DNA from 4 places in the Bradyrhizobium sp. LA6.8 genome. Region 1 is predicted to be linked to each of the others. Evidence: riboswitches for the same ligand, from Rfam matches in the RefSeq annotation. Region 1 holds a riboswitch; each other region holds the start of a gene.
What was found. A riboswitch is a leader RNA that binds a small molecule or an ion and turns the genes downstream of it on or off. The one in region 1 is predicted to bind cobalamin.
Positions count from the first base shown of each region.

Region 1 (5,023 bases):
CGAGGCCTTTCGGCCAGTCTCCGTGATCCTGCAAATGGCGACGCAGCAGCTCTTCCGCGAGCCTGATGCCTTGCGCATGCGCCGACGGCGTCGGCACCGCGCGCGGATCGACGGCAAAGAGATTGCGTCCGGTCGGCAGAACGTCCTGGCGCCCGCGATACGGCGAGCCCGACGGCCCCGGCGCAACGCGCTGCCCCGCGAGCGCGGTACGCAACGCATCGCGCTCCGCATCGGCGCAGGCGCCGCGGCCGAACACGTGCAAGCCGTCGCCGAACTGGCTCTCCTTGAGATCGCAGACGAAGCGATCGATCCGCGGGATCGCTTCCGCCGGTGCAGCCGATGCATCGAGACCGAGATCGTCCTCGAGGCCCGCCGCACGCGCTTCGTCGCGAATCGCGGCGATCAGACGCTGACGTCTGGCGGGGTCGAGGCCATCGGCGGTCGAATATTCGTCCAGCAGACGTTCGAGCCGGCGCAGGCCGTCCGGCACCGCAGATTGTTCCAGCGGCGGCGGCAGATGGCCGATGGTGACGGCACCCAAGCGCCGCTTGGCCTGCGCGGCCTCGCCGGGATCGTTGACGATGAAGGGATAGATGACCGGCAGATCGCCGATCAGGGCTTCCGGCCAGCAGTGTGAGGACAGCGCGACGGATTTCCCGGGCAGCCATTCCAGCGTACCATGGGCGCCCATGTGCACAACGGCATCGATGGTCTGCCCGCGGAGCCAGAGATAGAACGCGACATAGGCATGGCGCGGCGTGCGGGCGAGATCGTGATAGTCGGCATCGCGCGTGGTCGCATCGCCGCGCTCGGGCTGAACCGCGATGATCGATTGGCCGCATCGGATCCCAGCGAAATGGAACGCGCCGTCGCGGCAGCTCGGATCGGTCTCCGGCGCGCCCCAGGCCTGCGCGAGATCATCCTGCAAGGCTTGCGGCAGGCGCGAGAGCGCCGCGCGGTAGTCGGCGACGCTCCAGGTCAAGTTCTGCTTGAGCAGCGTCTCGCCGAGCGCCTGGACCGGCGCAACATCGAAGCCGGCCTCGGTCAGGTCAGACAGCAATGCCTCGACCGACGCCAGCGCATCAAGACCAACCGCATGCGCGATCTGATGTGGGCGGCCCGGATAGTTCGAGAGCACGAGCGCCACCCGCTTCCCGGCGGCTGGCGTCTCGGCGAGGCGTCGCCAGGCTGCAACGCGCGCAGCGACGGCCTTGACGCGCTCCTCATCGGGCCGGTGCGCCAGATGCGAAAATTGCAGATCGGGATCACGCTCCGCCGCCGATTTGAAACTCACCACGCCTGCGAACAGGCGGCCGTCGACCTCCGGCAGCACCACATGCATCGCGAGATCGCCGGGCGACAGGCCGCGCAGCGATTCCGCCCAGTCCTCGCGCCGTGCCGATGAGAGCGCGACCTGGAAGACGGGACATGATGCAGCATCGAACGGTGTCGTGCCGTCGTCGCCCATCGCCGAGAACGCCGTCGCGTTGACGATCGCGGCCGGAGGACTCGCCGCGAAATACGTCCGCAGCCAGTCCGCAACGCCCGAAGCCTTCAGCGAGGTGACGAACACGCCGTACGCGTCAAAGCCGCGCTCGCGCAGCGCCGCGATCAGGGCGTCGACCGGCCCGGTATCCGCGGCGGTGAGATAGGAACGATAGAAGGTCACGAGCGCGAGCGGCTTTCCCTCGCCTGCCATCGGCGCAGCAATGACGCCACGCGCGGGATCGTAAAAGCCCATCTCAGGCAGGTTCATCTCGCCGACGACCGGGCCCGCGTAAAGGCCCGAGGCCAGCGCGAGCTGCGCGATCGCGGCCTGGGCTGCAACGGGACCGCCGGTGTCGCAGAGCACCTTGAGCCGGCGCAGCGTCGAAACCGGCAGGGTCGAGTAGGCATCGAGCCGCGTGTCGTCGCGGCCGTCGGCCGGCAACACGGCCAGCACGATGTTGCGGTCCTTCGCCAGCTGCTGCAGGGCCGCGAGCCCGTACGGCCAGTAGGATTCACCGCCGATCAGGCGCACCAGGATGCCGCGTGCCTGCGACAGCGTGCGCTCGATATAGGTGTCGACCGACAACGGATGCCGCAGCTCCGCGAGATTGGCGAGCCGCAGCGACGGCAGGTTGTTGCGGCCGCGCCGCCAGCCGGCCGCGAACGCGGCAAGGTCGGAATCCGAGTACGAGAGCACCACGAGATCGGCCGGGTCCTGGCCGATGTCCCTTGGCGTCGCGGTCTCCTCGAGACCGCGACTCTCGCGGAAGACGACGTGCATCAGATACCAGATCCTGAAAGCCCAAGTCCGACCTTGATCGCGGCCTCGTCGATATCGCCGTGCTCGCCGATCACGACGAGCTTCGACTGCCTGAGAGCTGCGCCCCAGGGCTTGTCGAACTGGTGGCGCACGCGCTCGCCGACCGCTTGCAGCAACAGGCGCATCGGCTTGCCCGCGACCGCGATATAGCCCTTGACGCGCAGCACGTTCTGCTCGCGCGAAAGACGCTGCACCGACGCGACCAGCGCGTCGATGTCGCTGATTTCAGGAAGATCGATCACGACGGAGGCGAAATCGTCGTGCTCGTGATCCTCCTCGCCGTCGTGATGCGAGGGGCGCGCGGCGAGATCGTTCTCTGCGGCGGCGCCGAGGCCGAGAATGACACGCGCATCGATCACGCCATCGGTGACGGATAGCATCGGCACGCGGCGCGGCATCTCGGCGGTGATGGCGGCTTTGGCCGCTTCGATCCCTGCAGCGCCCGCAAGATCGGCCTTGGTCAGCAGCACGATATCGGCGCAGGCGATCTGGTCCTCGAACACTTCCGACAGCGGCGTCTCGTGATCGAGATTTCCATCCGCCGCGCGCTGCGCTTCCACCGCAGCCGGGTCCGGCGCAAAACGACCGGCGGCGACAGCCTCGGCATCGGCGAGTGCGATCACGCCGTCGACCGTGATGCGCGAGCGGATCTCCGGCCAGTCGAACGCCTTCAGCAGCGGCTTCGGCAGCGCCAGGCCCGAGGTCTCGATCAGGATGTGATCGGGCCTCACCGGCCGCGCCAAGAGCTTTTCCATGGTCGGGATGAAATCGTCCGCAACGGTGCAGCAAATGCAGCCATTGGCGAGCTCGACGATGTTCTCTTCCGGACAATTGGCATCGGCGCAGGATTTCAGGATCTCGCCGTCGACGCCCTCGCTGCCGAACTCGTTGACGAGCACGGCGAGCTTCTTGCCGTCGGGGTTTGCGAGCAGATGCTGGATCAGCGTCGTCTTGCCGGAGCCGAGAAAACCCGTGACCACCGTCACAGGGACTTTTGCGAGCGAGTTCATTCGGCGGCCTCCGGCAACACGGCAATGGGGGGAATGCGGGCAAGCGATTGCTTGCGGAAGATTTCGGGACGGCTGCGCCAGGGCACGAGGCCGTCGGGCGCGGCGGCATAGGCCGCAGCACCCGCGACCACGTCGCTCGCATGGGCCTCTGAGAGACGGCCATAGACATAGGACCAGCGGCCGGGCGCGCTGAGCGCAACCGAGCAACCCTGGCTGCATGCCGACAGGCATTCAACGGGAACCACATTGACGCCATCCGGCACGCCGGCGTCGAGGATCGCGCCATGCAGGCGCTTGCCGGGCGTCGTCTCACCCTCGTCGAGCGTCTGGCCGGCACGGCAGGTAATACAGACGTGAAGTGTGACGGTCATCGCCTCTTCCAGGATAAACAGCGGGAGGCGAAGAGGCACACGGACCATTCCCCCGAAGGTCCGTTTCCCCGTCGCGGAACACCCCGTCCGCCGGTCCAAAACTCGTCCGCGCTGGCAGGTCTCCCGGCTTGCGGAGCAGGGCTTTTGGCCCTTCGATCCCCGCCTTCCCGATCCCCTGGGGGATCAGTGGCTTCGGGCATCTCTCCGGTCACGGTCGCGGGGGCGGCTGCAGTTTGGAGCCGAATCTTGTCGATTCGGACCCTATCGCATTCCCTCTTCGCCTGTCATAGGACAGGAACCAACGCCGGGCCACCATTTGCCCCCGGCCGCCTCTTGTCAAGCCGAAGGACCCTGTCAGATGACGCCTGAACCGGATACCCAAACGGCCGAGGAAACCGACGCCCGCCACGCCGCGAAAATGGCGAAAATCAAGGTTGCCCGCGACAAGATCATGGCGACCAAGAGCGGCGAGAAGGGCCTCATCATCGTCCACACCGGCGCCGGCAAGGGCAAGTCCTCCTCCGCTTTCGGCATGATCGTCCGCTGTGTCGCCCATGGCTTCCCCTGCGCGGTCGTGCAGTTCATCAAGGGCGCCTGGGACACCGGCGAGCGGCGCCTGCTCACCGGCCATTTCGGCGAGCTCTGCCAGTTCCATGCGATGGGCGAAGGTTTCACCTGGGAGACGCAGGACCGCGCCCGCGACATCGCCGCGGCGCAGGCCGGCTGGGCGAAGGCCAAGGAGCTGATATCGGATTCCAATCTGCGCATGGTCGTGCTCGACGAGATCAACATCGCGCTGCGCTACGACTATCTCGACATCGCCGAGGTCGTCGACTTCCTGAAAACGCACAAACCGCCGATGACGCATGTCGTGCTCACCGGGCGCAATGCGAAGGACGAGCTGATCGAGATCGCCGACCTCGTCACCGAGATGACGCTGGTCAAGCACCCCTTCCGCTCCGGCATCAAGGCGCAAGCCGGCGTCGAGTTCTGACGACGCCAGGTTCTGAAAACACCATGGCGCGCGCATTGATGATCCAGGGGGCCGGCTCGGACGTGGGCAAGTCGCTCATCGTCGCCGGCCTCGCCCGCGCCTTCACGCGGCGCGGCCTGCGCGTGCTGCCCTTCAAGCCGCAGAACATGTCGAACAACGCGGCCGTCACCGTCGACGGCGGCGAGATCGGTCGCGCCCAGGCGCTTCAGGCGCTGGCCGCCGGCGTCGAACCGCACACCGACATGAACCCGGTGCTGCTGAAGCCCGAGACCGATGTCGGCGCACAAATCATCGTCCAGGGAAAGCGCATCGCGACCGCACGTGCGCGCGAATATGCGGC
Region 1 covers NZ_JBEPQQ010000001.1:439,300-444,322, reverse strand. The annotation lists gene cobN (cobaltochelatase subunit CobN) at 1-2,269, opposite strand, end outside; gene cobW (cobalamin biosynthesis protein CobW) at 2,269-3,318, opposite strand; gene ABIA90_RS01805 (DUF1636 family protein) at 3,315-3,689, opposite strand; cobalamin riboswitch at 3,786-4,007, opposite strand; gene cobO (cob(I)yrinic acid a,c-diamide adenosyltransferase) at 4,048-4,683, shown strand; gene ABIA90_RS01795 (cobyric acid synthase) at 4,707-5,023, shown strand, end outside.

Region 2 (5,023 bases), on a different contig from region 1:
GCTCGAGGTCGTGAACGGCCGCATGATCGTGCCGAACCGGCCGGGCCTCGGCTTCAGCCTGTCGGAGCAGGCGCGCGCCTGGGCCCGTGACGTCCACGAAGTCGGAAAGCGCCGCTGAGGGAGGATGGCCATGTACGAACCAAAGACGAAGCTTAGTCCCCTGGATCCGTCTGTCATCCGCCGGCTGAAGGATGTCTCCTCGGGTTCGCTGACCACCGAGCTGTTCAAGAAGGGCCTGCGCCAGTGCTTTCTGGTCGGGCTGGTGCCGATGAACAAGGACGCGGTCCGCTTCGCCGGTGAAGCTTTCACCATGCGGATGATCCCGGCGCGAGAGGATCTCGATACTATAGAGACGCTCACGCCGTATCCGAACGCGGACAATTTGCAGTGGGAAGCGGTCGAGAGCATCCCGCCCGGCCATGTCCTGGTGATCGACAGCCGTAACGATCCGCGCGCGGCCTCCGCGGGCGCTATGCTGCCGACGCGGATGAAGGTGCGGGGCGCCGCGGCCATTGTCACTGATGGCGCGTTTCGTGACGGCCAGGAGCTGGCGCGGCTCGATTTCCCCGCCTATGCCCGGCAGGTCACGGCATCGACGCGGTTGTCGTATCATCGCGTCGCGGATCTGAATATTCCGATCGCCTGCGCCGACGTGGCGGTCTACCCGGGCGACATCATCGTCGGTGACGGTGACGGTATCACGGTCGTGCCACGGCATTTGGCCGCCGAAATGGCCGACCTCTGCGAGAGGCGGGACCAGCTCGAGAAGTACCTGTCGTATCGTATCAGTGCCGGCGAGCCGCTCTACGGCGTCTATCCGCCCACACTCGCCGTGCGCGCCGACTTTGAGGCCTGGAAAAAGGCCGGTGCGGATCCGGCGCGGGCCACGACGATCCGGGCGGGAGCCTGACATGAGCAAGACATCGCCCGCCGCCATGGAGGCGACGATCCGTCGCTATTTCGACGCCTGCAACGCCGCCGACTACGATGCCTTGATGGCCTGCTTCACGGCGGACGCGGTTCACTACTTCCCGCCCGGCTTGCCGGACATTCCATGGCGTGGCGCCGATACCATCGCGCGCAAATGGATCTGGTGCGTCGAGAATCTCGGGTCGCAATGGACGATCGAAAAGATTCTTTGCTCGTCGGCGTCGCCGGAAGCCGTGATCGAATGGACGCACTGGAAGCGCAAGCAGGGCACGGCGCTTCGCGGCGACGAATGGTACGCGTTCGAAGGGGCGAGCGGACGCATCAAGGAGATCAGGGCTTATTATGCGGCGCCCGCCGATCCCTCGGCCCGGATCTGCGAGCTCGTCGATTTCGACTATCGCGATCGCGGCTATCACCTTTCGTCCGAATAGCGTCGGGCGGCCACGCCGTTCCTTAGCGGCGAGGGCGCCTTCACCGCCGTCATGGTGACGCGCATCGGGCTGACCAGCGCGGTCTGGCTCGCCGGCCAGCGATGCGCCCCGTGTAGCGAAACGAGGACCTTTGCGGCGAAGCACCTCGGTGCGATCAGGGCGAAAATTGCGGAGCTGCGTGTGCTGGAAGCGACAGTGGCGTCGCTGGTGAACAGCTGCGAGGCGACATGCAGCGGCAGCGTCGCGCCGGGCTGTGTGATCCTGCAATCGGGCCGTGGGTCACGCAGCGCGCCAGGCTGAAGAGCGATCCAAGTGCGAATTCCCGCATTCCACAGGGAACAGGGCTCATGACCCGCAACGAATCGTTGACACCCGGCTGCATATGTCACCACATGTGGGCGTCACGGTTCCGCTGGATCGCAAGATTTAGTGGCTAAGAGGGAAGCCGGTGAACCGCGCGAGAGCGTGGAATTCCGGCGCTGCCCCCGCAACTGTCAGCAGCGAGCTGCTTCCGAACAATCGTCACTGGTGCCTTTCGCACCGGGAAGACGGGAAGTGGGCGACGACCTGCGAGCCAGGAGACCTGCCGCGACAATCTGAACGTCCACGGGCGGGGTGTCCGGCGGTCGCTTGCATGCACCGCCCGGCAACTCCGCTGCCGGCGTTTCTGCAGCGTCCTTCCTTACAGCCCCGCTTAAACACAACGCGCGCATCACGGGGCCCTTTGATGTCACTGAATCTGCACGACGCGGACACCGCTTCCGCACCTATCGTTCATTTGCGTCCACAATCGCTTGCGCCTGCTTCGAGCGAGCCGGCCATGCAGATCATCCGCCGCAATGGAAAAGTCTCGCCGTTCGATTCCGCCAAGATCGCGGTCGCCATGACCAAGGCTTTCCTTGCGGTCGAAGGCACCAGCGCGGTCGCCTCACGCCGCGTCCATGAGAGCGTGGAGCAGCTGACGGCCGAAGTCGTCGCTGCGCTGATGCGGCGGGCAGGCGAGGGACGCACCTTCCATATCGAGGACGTGCAGGACCAGGTCGAACTCGCCTTGATGCGGAGCGAGCACCACAAGGTCGCACGCGCCTATGTGCTGTACCGCGAGGAGCGGTCGCGGCAGCGCGCCGAGGAGGCGGCCGCGGAAGCGACGCCCGCTGTCGCGCCGGCACTTCATGTCACGCTCGCCGACGGTTCGCGCGTTGGTCTCGACACCAAGCGGCTCGCGCTGATTATCGGCGAAGCCTGCGCCGGTCTCGACGGCGTCTCCGCAGCACCCGTGCTCACCGAGACCACCCGCAATCTCTACGACGGCATCAGCCAGGACGAACTGGCGCTGGCCTCGATCATGGCCGCGCGCACGCTGGTCGAGCAGGAGCCGAATTACGCCTATGTCAGCGCGCGCCTGCTGCTCGACAAGCTGCGCGGCGAGGTGCTGTCCTATGTCCATGCCGTGCCGACCTTCGCCTCGCAGGCCGATATGGCTGTGCGCTATGCCGAATATTTCCCGGCCTATGTGAAGACCGGCATCGCTGCCGAACTGCTCGATCCTGAACTGGCCCGCTTCGACCTCGGCCGGATCGCGGCTGCACTCAAGCCCGAGCGCGACCTGAACTTCCAGTTCCTCGGCCTCCAGACGCTGTACGACCGCTACTTCCTGCACGTCCGCGGCAAGCGGATCGAACTGCCGCAAGCCTTCTTCATGCGCGTCGCGATGGGTCTTGCGGTTCGCGAGATCGACCGAGAGGCCAAGGCGATCGAGTTCTACGATCTGCTGTCATCGTTCGACTTCATGGCCTCGACGCCGACGCTGTTCAATTCGGGTACGCTGCGTCCGCAATTGTCGTCCTGTTTTCTCACGACAGTCTCGGACGACCTCGACGGCATCTTCAAGTCGATCAAGGACAACGCGCTGCTGGCAAAATATTCCGGCGGCCTCGGCAACGACTGGACGCCGGTCCGTGGTCTCGGCGCCCACATCAAGGGCACCAACGGCGAGAGCCAGGGCATTATTCCGTTCCTGAAGGTTGCCAACGACACCGCGATTGCCGTCAACCAGGGCGGCAAGCGCAAGGGCGCGGTCTGCGCCTATCTGGAAACCTGGCACGTCGACATCGAGGAGTTCCTCGACCTGCGCAAGAACACCGGCGACGACCGCCGCCGTACCCACGACATGAACACCGCCAATTGGGTGCCGGACCTGTTCATGCAGCGGGTCGAGGGCGATGGCGAGTGGACGCTGTTCTCGCCGGACGAGACGCCCGATTTGCACGATCTCTACGGCGAGGCGTTCAAGACCGCCTACGAGGCCTATGAGGCCAAGGCGAAAGCCGGCGGCATGCGCGTCTTCAAGACCGTGCGCGCGAGCGACCTCTGGCGTCGCATGTTGACCATGCTGTTCGAGACCGGTCATCCCTGGATCACCTTCAAGGACCCCTGCAATCTGCGTTCACCGCAACGCCACGTGGGCGTGATCCATTCCTCGAACCTCTGCACCGAGATCACGCTGAACACCTCGGGCGACGAGGTCGCGGTCTGCAATCTCGGCTCCGTCAACATGCTCAACCATGTCGGTCCCAATGGACTCGACCAAGCCAAGCTGAAGCGGACGGTGACCACCGCCGTCCGGATGCTCGACAACGTCATCGACATCAATTTCTACACGATCCCCGAAGCGCGCCGCTCCAACATGCGTCATCGTCCCGTCGGGCTCGGCCTGATGGGCTTTCAGGAAGCGCTTCAGGTCCAGCGCATTCCAACTGCGTCCGACACTGCCGTGATGTTTGCCGACACCAGCATGGAAGCAATCTCGTTCCACGCGATCGAAGCGTCGTCCGATCTCGCCGCGGAGCGCGGACGCTATCCGAGCTTCGAGGGCTCGCTGTGGTCGAAGGGCGTCTTGCCGCTCGACTCCATCCAGCTTCTCGCCGACGCGCGCGGTGGTCTCGACGTCGATCGCTCCGCAACACTCGACTGGGATCGCCTCCGCAAGAAGGTCACGTCCAGCGGCATGCGCAACTCGAACGTCATGGCGATCGCGCCAACGGCGACGATCTCCAACATCTGCGGCGTCTCGCAGTCGATCGAGCCGAACTATCAGAACCTGTTCGTGAAATCGAACATGTCCGGCGACTTCACGGTCGTGAACGAGTTCCTGGTCCGCGACCTCAAGGCGAGGGGGCTTTGGGACGAGGTCATGGTCTCCGACCTCAAATATTTCGACGGCAGCGTCGGCCAGATCGACCGCGTTCCTGACGATCTGAAGGCGCTCTACGCCACCGCCTTCGAGGTCGACAGCGCCTGGCTGATCGAGGCGGCCGCGCGCCGGCAGAAATGGATCGACCAGTCGCAGTCGCTCAACCTCTACATCGCCAATCCCTCCGGCAAGAAGCTCGATGCGCTCTACCGGCTGGCCTGGCGGCGCGGCTTGAAGACGACGTACTATTTGCGCTCGCGCAGCGCCACGCATGTCGAGAAATCGACGTTGAAGGGCACCGACGGAAAGCTCAATGCGGTGTCAGCGTCAGTGGCAGTGTCGCACGCGCCGATCATGATGCCGACCGCAGCGGCACCGGACCTCGACGGCATCAAGGCCTGCCGGATCGACGATCCCGAATGCGAAGCGTGCCAGTGAGGAGATGACGATGCTCGACTGGTCCGATACC
Region 2 covers NZ_JBEPQQ010000003.1:491,751-496,773, reverse strand. The annotation lists gene ABIA90_RS16005 (L-talarate/galactarate dehydratase) at 1-118, shown strand, start outside; gene ABIA90_RS16000 (RraA family protein) at 131-910, shown strand; gene ABIA90_RS15995 (nuclear transport factor 2 family protein) at 912-1,361, shown strand; cobalamin riboswitch at 1,749-1,966, shown strand; gene ABIA90_RS15990 (ribonucleoside-diphosphate reductase subunit alpha) at 2,089-4,992, shown strand.
Region 2: linked by a shared signal. The riboswitch ahead of ABIA90_RS15990 (ribonucleoside-diphosphate reductase subunit alpha) and the one ahead of ABIA90_RS01805 (DUF1636 family protein) in region 1 are both predicted to bind cobalamin.

Region 3 (5,023 bases), 300 kb from region 1:
TGACATAAAACAGGCCGGTTCCGCAGTCGCCGCAAAAGTGCCGCCGGGCATGTTCCGAGGAGTGATACACCTTGGGCTCGCCCTTGGTCACCTTGACGGCATCGTCCGCGTACATCGTCCAGCCGACGACGGGAGCGCCGGCGTGAAGCCTGCAATCGCGGCAGTGACACAGCGCGTGCACGATCGCTTCGCCCTCGACCTGATAGCGGATCGCGCCGCAGTGACAACCGCCGGTGATGGTGCTCATGCGTTCCTCCCGATGGAAGACAGGTCTCGTTGATCGATAGCTCTCGAGACCTGCGGCTTCAACGGCGCAATCGATTTGCGATTGCGTCCTACTGTCGCGTGACAACTCCCGCCACGGCGCGTGCGAGGGGATCCGCGACTACCACTTGAACGAAGCCGCGATCTCGTAGCTGCGCGGCGCGCCGAGGATGATCTGGTCGGTGTAACCCGGATCGCCCCAGGCTGCGTAGAGCTTGTTGGTCAGGTTCCTCACGCGAAAGCTGATCCGGGTCTGGTCGACGCCCGGGAAATAGGCTTTTGGAATATCGACGAACGCGAACGCGTCGAAGATCGTGTAGGCGTCCATCGTGACCAGATTGTCCTGGAAGTTGAAGCGGTCGCCGACGTGACGGACGAGGCCGCCGATCTCCACCGGCAGTTTCGTGTCAAAGCGGTAGGACGCCCCCGCATTGGCGATGAAGTTCGGAACGTTCGGCGGCGTCTTGCCCGAATAGGACTGGAAGTCGCCATTGCCGTCGACATAGGTGAAGTCGATGAAGCGCGACTGCACGAAGGCGACGTTGCCCCATAGTTTCAGGCCCGCGACCGGATTGACCGCGGCGGCAATCTCGACGCCCTTGGAGGCCATCTTGCCGGCGACGTTGAAGAGGATGCCGCTTTCGGGGACGTAGACGTTCTTGCGCTCGATGTCGAAGGCCGAGAACGTGGCCTCCGCGCGCTTGTCGGCCGACAGCAGCTTCACGCCGGTCTCGTAGGTCCGCGACGTCGTGAGCAGCAGCGGCGTCGTGGGCCTGAGGATGAAGATGTTCGCCACCGTCGGGTCGGCTGCCGTCGCATACTGGCTGTAAAGCATCACGCCGGGCGCGATGTCCCAGGTGTAGCCGATGCGTCCGGTGACCGGATTGAACGTCTTCGAGAAAGGATAGTTGGCTTTCAGGAGGCCATTCTCGTCGAAGCGGGTCCGCGACAGCTCGATATTCTCAAAACGGATGCCGCCGATCAGCGCGAAGGTCGAGGTCAGCTTGAGCCGGTCCTCGAACGACAGCGAGGCGGTGTCGAGATGGGTGTAGATCTTCTCGTCGCTGCGCGGGCCGTAGAGGCCGCGGTCCGGATTGAGGAGATTGACGTAGTCATTGAAGAACAGCGTGTCCTGCGAGACGTTGAACTGGTTGCTGCTCGCCGCCACGGTGGCGACGAAGCGATTGTCCATTCCGGCGACGTTGGAATTGACGGTGAGGTCGGTGATGTTGCCGTAGAGCCGCTGCGCGTGATCGAGCGCCAGGCGCTCGCGGTAGATGCTCTGCGCGCCTGCGAAATTGCCTACGGTCTGGTCGAACGAGGAGATCTCGTTGTTGAACCAGTGCCGGTGGGCGTCATAGCCATAGACCTGGCTTTTCAGCGAGATGTTGTTGGTGATGTCCCATTGAAAGCCGCTGCGCAGCCAGAGCTCGTTGGCGCCGCTGTGATTGTCGAGCACGTTGTAGTTCGTGGTCAGCGTGCGCGCGTCGATGGTGACCGGGACCGGCGTGCCGCCGCCGAGGTAATAGTTGCTCCAGAGGCCGGAGACGACGCCGTACGTCGGCACGATGCCCGGCGCGTTCGCCGGCACCAGCGGCGTTCCCCAGTAGAAGCGGTCGTTGTCCTGCCTGTATTCGGTCGCGCCCCAGATCCTCAGGTTCTCGTTGACGCGATAGTTCAGCTGGCCCGAGACGTTGCTGAGCTTGGAATAGGTGTCGTCGATAAAGCCCTTGTTGTTGAAATGGCTGATGTCGAAGCGGTAGTCGAGGCCGTTGATCAGCGTGCTGCCGCCCGATCCGTAACCGGCGCGATAGCCGTTGAAGGAATCGTAGGAGGTGAAGGCGTCGTTGACGATTGGTCCGGTGTGCGGCGCCTTGTTCACGTAGTTGATGGCGCCGCCGGTCGCACCGAGGCCCGCCACCAGCGAGTCCGGTCCCTTGATGATCTCGACCTGCTGGAGGCCAGCCACGTCCATGGGACGGCCGGTCATGGTCGACGGCCCGATCGGGATGCCGTTGTAGAGCGTGGAGATCTGGTCGCCGGAAAAGCCACGCATCGAGAAGATGGCGGGCGCGCCTGGCGCATCGCCGCCGGTGACGCCGACTGCAGCCTTGGCGACGTCGGTCGTGGTCCGGATGCCCAGGTCCTGCATCGTCCGCTGACTGATGACCTCGACGGTCGCCGGCATCTCGCGCGCCGTGATGCCGAGCCGGGAGACGACGTCGGTGACGGCTGCCGTGTTGAGCGGCGTCTGCACCGGGCCGCTCGGAGCTTGCGTGGCCGGAACGGCGACAGCAGGGGCGCCACGATTGCGTCCCGCGGCGCGCCGGGCCGCGCGCTGCTTCTGAGTGCCGGGGCTGACGGCAGGAGCCTGTCGCGGCGCAGGCGGCGACACGATCACCGGGCCGACCTCCCGGGAGCGGTTGTCCTGCGCCGCGCTTTGCGCGAGCGCCGCGGACGACAAGGATACCGACGAGAGCAGAGTAATCAGGAAAGCACGCGATAACGCTGGCCTTGCGCCAGCACGGAAATGAAGATTTTGCACAACAACGCTCTGCGGCGACGCAAACAAACCGTCACCGCGGTTGCCTTAGTCATCCACCTTCGCCCCAGGCGGCGGATGCACCGGCTACTTGTCCGACATCAGGGCACCCCGCCCAATGCGTTCGCGCGTGACCATGGCTGGCAGCAGGTTTCCTGGCTCGCGGGTCATCGCCTTCGACCACCTTCCCAGAGGCCCAAGCGGGGCTCCAGTGGTTCGTTTGGTCGTCGGCTATCCGCCTACAGTTGCGGGGGCAGCCGCGGAATTGCCCACTGAGGTGGACGCACCGCATTCCCTTGAAGAGTCCTTGCGGACACTACCGATCACGAAACTGGCATCAGGGGATGAGCGCGTCAACATCCGCGCGGGCTGCTGGACGGGCCGGTCGGTCGATGGTGGCCTTGTGTTGCTGTTTTGCACGATAGTCCGAGGGGGCTGCGTCGAAACGTCCAACCCGGCCTCCGTGCGAGCCTGGGTAACGAACGCTTGACCACGATCAATGACTGCCTTTGGTGTCCGAATATGCTACTGAGGCCGAGTTCCGGCCCGACAAGGCAAGTCGATATTGATGCAGTTCGTCCGTACCATCCTGGCAGTCGCCATCGCCATATCCCTGGCGATGCTGCCGGTTGGCGCGTCCGCGGCGAACCTCGCAATGTCGTCGGATGGCATGCAGACGGCCATGCACATGAGCGGCGACGCCGACATGTCGATGGACGATTGTTGTCCCGACATGAAGGGCACGGGCTCCCATAGCGGCGGCTACAAGTGCGGGATGGGCTTCTGCTGCGTCGGTGGGATCATCGCGCTCGGTGATGTCAGGCCCGTGGCGTTCGAACGTCTCGCCGTCATGGCCAGCACGATGGCTATCCCCCCGGATCAGGTCGTTTCCTTCCGCGGCGCCAGTCCTCCTTTCCGACCTCCTCGAATCTGATCTCGCAAAGCCCGAGACGCGAGCGGCAGGCCTGCTCGCGACGACGACTGACGTGCGCGCTTCGCGCGCCACGGCGAAAGATCAATTCATGAGGACAGGACAATGCTTTCCAAGATCAGCACCGCGGCTCTCGCCGCCACCCTTTCGCTTGCCGCTTCCGCCGCGATGGCGGGCGCGGGCGACTACGCCTTCGAGCCCGTCACTCCGCAGATGAAGAAGGGCGAAGACGTCACGCTCGCCGTTCGCTTGACGAACAAGCAGACCGGCAAGCCGATACCGGACGCGGTCATCTTCAAGACCCGCCTCGACATGGCTCCGGACGGGATGGCCGAGATGGAGTCGGCGGTCGCGCCGCTGCCGTCCAGGGAGCCGGGTGTGTACGCCTTCAAGACGGACCTGCCGATGGCCGGCCGCTACCAGATGACGCTGTCCGTGAAGGTGCAGGGCGAACCGGAGACCGTCACCGGCAAGGTGATCGTCACGGCGGTCAAGTGAGCGTTCGGGCGCTGCCCGGCAGCGCCCGACATTCCCCCTTTTCCTTCACACGGACGCGCGCTCCCGGGTGCGCGGATACACGACATGAAAACGCTGCGTCTCCTGACGGCACTTGCGCTGGGCGGCGGCCTGGTCCTGGCCGGCTACTACTGGCATTCGAACGGTGCGGGCTGGCTCGCTGAGGCCGACATATCATCGGCTGCGGCCGCCGCGGAGCGAACTCCGCTCTACTACCGCGATCCAAGCGGCGCGTCGCTCTGGTCTGCGGGTCCGAAGAAGGACGACCGCGGGCGGGACTATCTGCCGGTCTACGACAACGATGGAGCGGCCGTCGCGCCGGCGCTGCCGAAGGCGCAAGCGGCTTCGCCGCGAAAGATCCTCTACTACCGCAATCCCATGGGGCTGCCCGATACGTCGACCGTTCCGAAGAAGGATCCGATGGGGATGGACTATGTCGCCGTTTACGAAGGCGACGACACCGACGACGGCACGGTGAAGCTGTCGCCCGGCAAGATCCAGCGCGCGGGCGTGAAGTCCGAGCCCGTCGCGCGGCGCTCGATCCGGGTCTCGGTGAAGGCGCCCGGCACGATCCAGCTCGATGAACGCCGCGTGTCGGTGATCGCGATGCGCGCCGAAAGCTTCGTGCAGAAGGTCGCCGATGTGACGACCGGCACGCGCGTGAAGGCCGGCCAGCCGCTGATGGAAATCTACAGTTCGGCGGTGGTGTCCGCGGCGGCGGAATATCTCGCGACGATCACCTCCAAGACGGTCGGCGGTGTCGAGATGTA
Region 3 covers NZ_JBEPQQ010000001.1:138,639-143,661, forward strand. The annotation lists gene ABIA90_RS00605 (GFA family protein) at 1-247, opposite strand, end outside; gene ABIA90_RS00610 (TonB-dependent receptor) at 386-2,809, opposite strand; cobalamin riboswitch at 2,935-3,142, opposite strand; gene ABIA90_RS00615 (hypothetical protein) at 3,375-3,740, shown strand; gene ABIA90_RS00620 (FixH family protein) at 3,843-4,235, shown strand; gene ABIA90_RS00625 (efflux RND transporter periplasmic adaptor subunit) at 4,320-5,023, shown strand, end outside.
Region 3: linked by a shared signal. The riboswitch ahead of ABIA90_RS00610 (TonB-dependent receptor) and the one ahead of ABIA90_RS01805 (DUF1636 family protein) in region 1 are both predicted to bind cobalamin.

Region 4 (5,023 bases), on a different contig from region 1:
AGGCGCGCGGGACCCTGGAGCATCTCGACACCATACGCGACCAGTTCAACCAGAAGATCGACGCGATCCGCGCCGACATGCTGAAGCAGGTCTTCGCCAGTACGGCGACAGTGATCGGTCGCCAGCGCCAGGCGATGATCATTTCGGGCATCGTCACCATCCTCGCGGCGGTGGTCGGATTTGCTTTCGCGCTCCTCGTCTCCAGTGGCATCACGCGACCGGTGCGGCTGTTGCTCGCCGGCACCCGCGAGGTCGAGGCGGGCCGCTTCGACAAGACCATCACGGTCTCGACCCAGGACGAGATCGGCGAACTCGCCGCCGCCTTCAATCGCATGATCGAGCAGCTGCGGCACAACGAGCGGATCCGTGAGACCTTTGGCCGCTATATCGATCCCAAGGTGGCGCAGGGGCTGATCGACCGCCCGGAGGTCGCCATCGACGGCCAGCGCCGGGTGATGACCATCATGTTCTCCGACATGAGCGGCTTCACCTCGATGAGCGAGGGCATGACCCCGCGCGGCCTCGTCAAGGTCATGAACCACTATTTCACGGTGATGTCCGCGCCGATCCGGAGCCATCGCGGCGTCATCGACAAATATATCGGCGATGCCATCATGGCCTATTGGGGCCCTCCTTTCATTGAGGAGGACGAGCCGGCGCTGTTCGCCTGCTACGCCGCCATCGACATGGCCGATGAGGTGCCGGCGTTGCAGAAGCAATTGCCTGACCTGCTCGGCATCCGCGCCATGCCAGGCCCTTGCGATCTGCGCATCGGGATTGCCACCGGCGAGGTCCTGACCGGCAGCATCGGCTCCGAGCTGATGATGAGCTTCACCGTGATGGGCGATGCCGTGAACCTCGCTTCGCGGCTCGAACTGGTCAACAAGATCTACGGCACGCGGATCCTGATCGCGCAGGCGACGGCGGACGCGATCGGCTCGAACCTCGAGCTGCGCGAGATCGATCGTCTGGCGGTGGCCGGCCAAAGCGCATCGCAGGCCATTTTCGAGGTGATGAGCAAGGCGCACGGGCTCAGCGTCCCGCAGGAGAGCCTGCGCGCGCGCTACGCCGAAGGCCTCGCCGCCTACCGCGCGCAGCGCTTCGACGAGGCTCGCGCCGCGTTCAATGCAGCGCTCGAAGCCGTGCCCGGCGACGGTCCCTCGCGCACGCTGCTCGGCCGCATCGCGCAGTTCGAGGCCAATCCGCCGGACGCAGCTTGGGATGGCGCCTGGCGGCTGGAGCAGAAATAGCCGTCCTTGCCGGGCCGGCACCGCCCTTGCTGGAAAAAACGTTTCTACTCGATAACGATGTTCGCCGTGACCTATTTCTCAGGCTTAGGTTTGACGTCCCTTGTGGCGTTTGATGGGGACACGCCGATGACAGAACTTCATGACAGGCTGGAACGGTTCGAGACGCTCACCGCCGAATGCGAGCTGATTGCCAAGCTCGCCACCGACAGCACCAAGCGCGAGTTCTATCTGAGACTCTCGGAGCAGTATCGTCAGCTGGCGGTGGATATGCGGAAGGCGATCGCGACCAAGGCCGCGGCCTGACGCCGCCTGCAATCCGTTCTTAATGTTTGGCGCGCATCCTTTGAGGATGCGAGCGTCGCGATCATGATTGCTCGCATTGGGAATGCCGAGGTCCGTTGCGGTGCAGCGCATCTCGCTGACGTCGCTTTGCCGCTCCTCACCAGGGCAATCCCATGCGCCTTCTCGCAGTCCTCATCTTCGCGCTCATGACGGCCGCCTGCAACCAGGAGCAGGACATCACCGGCTCGACCCCGGTCTGTGCGATGCGGAACTACAGCTCCTACAATCCCCGCGACATGAACCAGTGCGTTGCCGCCTGCAAGGCGTGCGACCACGGCAACACCGTCACCTGCACCACGTCATGCACCCTCAAGGGTGCCCACTGAGCGGCGGCGCTGGCTGGAGCTAGCGCTGAGGGTGCTCGGGCACCGGAACGATTCACATGGGTTAGTCATTGAAGCGGCAGGCAGGACGCGGAGTCCTATGGAATGGGTATGCTCGATCCCGGTCGGTTCCTGGTGTCGTGCTCGCATTGCGATGCATGGCCGATGGCGGCCAACGTCAAACGTTCGAGCTGGTCGGCGTCGCCGCACGAGGTCCGCTTCGTATGCCCGCGCTGTCGCCGCGAGGAGACCGCCATCATCTCGGCCTCCGGTGAGCTGACCCCGATCCGGCGCATCGACGCTCCGCTGCGCGACGTCACCGCGGCCTGGGCTCAGGCCCAGCGGCCAAGAGGGCGGGCGTAGCCCGCCCGTCACAGGACCAAGAGGGGGGCGTAGTCAACGCCTTGCGCGGTCCGTTTTTGGAACCCGGCCTACGCCGACGCGTTTCCGCTCCGACATCAACGCATCGAGGCCCTGCGAATGATCAACGAGCATTTCGACACCCGCACCCGGATCAACATGAAGCTGGCGCTGGATCGGGTCTGCCGCAATCGCCCGGTCGGAGAGGACCATTGCTTTCGCAGGTCCGTTGCCGAGAACATCATCCGCTGCGCGCTCACAGGCCGCACCGGCATCGGCCAGCTCGTCGATGCCGGCGAGCGGGCGATGATCAGGACGCGTTCGGAGCGGGAGCCGGCCTGATTGCGCCGGCTCAATCTCCGGTGCGGCGCTCTGACCGTGATGCAACCGGCCGATTGACTCTTCGCTTGCCCGCCCCGTAGATTGGCCGGTGACGGTTCTCCTCACGGAGATCAAAAGGGAACGTGGTGCGAGGTTTTCCCGATACCGGGATATTCTCAACGCCACGGCTGCCCCCGCAACTGTAAGCGGTGAATCTTTCGTCATATGCCACTGGGAATCTCGGTCCTGGGAAGGCGACGTAAGGTAACGACCCGCGAGCCAGGAGACCTGCCGTCAGCCGTGGTCACACGCGAAGATGTCGGTCGGGGAGTACAGACATTAGCTTCACCGGAGCAATCGAACGCTCCGCCGTGAAACCTCGTTCGCTGTGACGTGCCACTGACGTCATACCGAGGTTACAAGAGTGTCCCGTATTGTCTTTGCCGCCAGGCGCTTCCGCGCCGGCGTTGTCGCGTTCGTTTCCCTGTATTCGCTCGATCTGACCATGGCCCAGGCCCAGCAGTCGGCATCGCCCGATCTGCTGCCGCCGGTCGAGGTCGCGCCGACCGAGCGTCCGGCCAAGCCGCGAGCCGCGCGGCCTGCGCCCGACCAGCCCGAGCAGCGGCGCGTCGCTCGGCTGCCGAAGCCCGGGCCGGTGCCGGCGTCGCCCCCGGTTGCCGGGGTATCCGCGGCCAACCTGTTTCCGACGGTCGTCGTCAGTCCGACGGGCGTTGTCACTCCGACCAATCTGGTTGCGAGCTCGGTGACGGTTCTGACCGCCAGAGACATCGAGCGCGATCAGCGCCGGACCGCATCCGATGCGCTGAGCGCGGTTCCTGGCCTGAACCTCGTGCAGACCGGCGGTCCGGGCGGACAGACGTCGATCTTCATGCGCGGAACGAATTCCAACCACACCAAGGTCCTGATCGACGGCATCGATGTCAGCGATCCCAGCAACCCGAACCGTTCGTTTGATTTCGGCCAGTTGCTCACCTCCGACATTCAGCAGATCGAAGTCCTGCGCGGTCCGCAGGGCGGTCTCTACGGCGCAGACGCGCTGGGTGGCGTGATCTCCATCGTGACGAAGAAGGGCGACGGTCCCGCCCGCGCCACCGGCTCGGTCGAGGGAGGCTCGTTCGGAGCGTTCAATCAAACTGCAGGTCTGAGCGGTTCACAGGACCACTTCAACTATGCCTTCAACGTCGCGCATTTCCACGCGAACGACGTGCCTGTGACGCCGGTCGAATTGCTCCCGCCGGGGCAGAAGGCGATCGGCAACTATTACGACAACATGACCTATTCGACGAAGCTTGGCGCCGAATTGAGCGAAAACATGACGCTCAACGGCGTCGCGCGGTACACCGACGCCACCCTGCGCTTTACCGGAGACACCTTCGATCCCGTCACATCCGCGAGCTTTCCCGCGGCCGCGCAAAGCACGCAGACGGTGCACCAGCTCTTCACGCGCGGGGAGGCGGTCTGGTCCGCTCTCGACGACCGGATGAAAAGCTATTTCGGCGTCAACTACACCAATCACTGGAACTACAACATCTCGCCCGGCAACGCGATGGCCACGATCACGACCGGCGACCGCGTCAAGTATGATTGGCACACCACGACCCAGCTCGCGCCCAACAACAATGTCATCATTGGTGCGGAGCATGAGACCGAAACACTGCAAACGGCGACGGTCTCGGCGCAAAACGTCAACAAGGCCGGATATATGGAGCTGCAGTCCCAGTTCCGGGATCGCGTCTTCTTCACGGCCAACGTCCGGCAGGACGATAACGAGCGGTTTGGGGAACATCCGACCTTTCGTCTGGCGTCTGCCGTGATCGTGCCGGTCACGGATATGAAGTTCAAGGGAAGCTACGGCACGGGGTTCAAGGCGCCAACGCTCAACCAGCTTTACGTCAGCTTTCCCGCGTTCTTCTTCTTTGCAAATCCCAACCTCAGGCCCGAGGAAAGCGTCGGATACGACGCCGGCTTCGAGCAACCCTTGTTTGGCGATCGCGTTCGCTTCGGGTCGACCTACTTCCGCAACAACATCACGGACCTGATCCAGAGCACGTTCGATCCCGTGACATTCACGAGCACCAACACCAATATCGGCAAGGCGATCACGGAGGGCACGGAGAGCTTCGTCGCGGCTGCGATCACGGACCGGCTTCGCGTTCGTGCCGACTACACTTTTACCCGCGCGGTGGATGCGACGGCCGGACTGGAGCTGCTGAGGCGTCCGAAGGAGAAGTGGAGCGCAAATGTCATCTGGAATCCGATCGACCCGCTCACATTGTCCGCAACCGTGTTGCACGTCGGGAGTTTCGTCGATGGTAACCGCGACTTCAGCATTCTGCGTCTGCTGGCTCCGGCCTACACTGTCGTCAACGTCGCAGCCGAATATCTGGTCACCGACCAGGTGAAGGT
Region 4 covers NZ_JBEPQQ010000003.1:502,212-507,234, reverse strand. The annotation lists gene ABIA90_RS16055 (adenylate/guanylate cyclase domain-containing protein) at 1-1,250, shown strand, start outside; gene ABIA90_RS16050 (hypothetical protein) at 1,377-1,553, shown strand; gene ABIA90_RS16045 (hypothetical protein) at 1,706-1,918, shown strand; gene ABIA90_RS16040 (hypothetical protein) at 2,021-2,278, shown strand; gene ABIA90_RS16035 (hypothetical protein) at 2,396-2,617, shown strand; cobalamin riboswitch at 2,693-2,906, shown strand; gene ABIA90_RS16030 (TonB-dependent receptor plug domain-containing protein) at 3,021-5,023, shown strand, end outside.
Region 4: linked by a shared signal. The riboswitch ahead of ABIA90_RS16030 (TonB-dependent receptor plug domain-containing protein) and the one ahead of ABIA90_RS01805 (DUF1636 family protein) in region 1 are both predicted to bind cobalamin.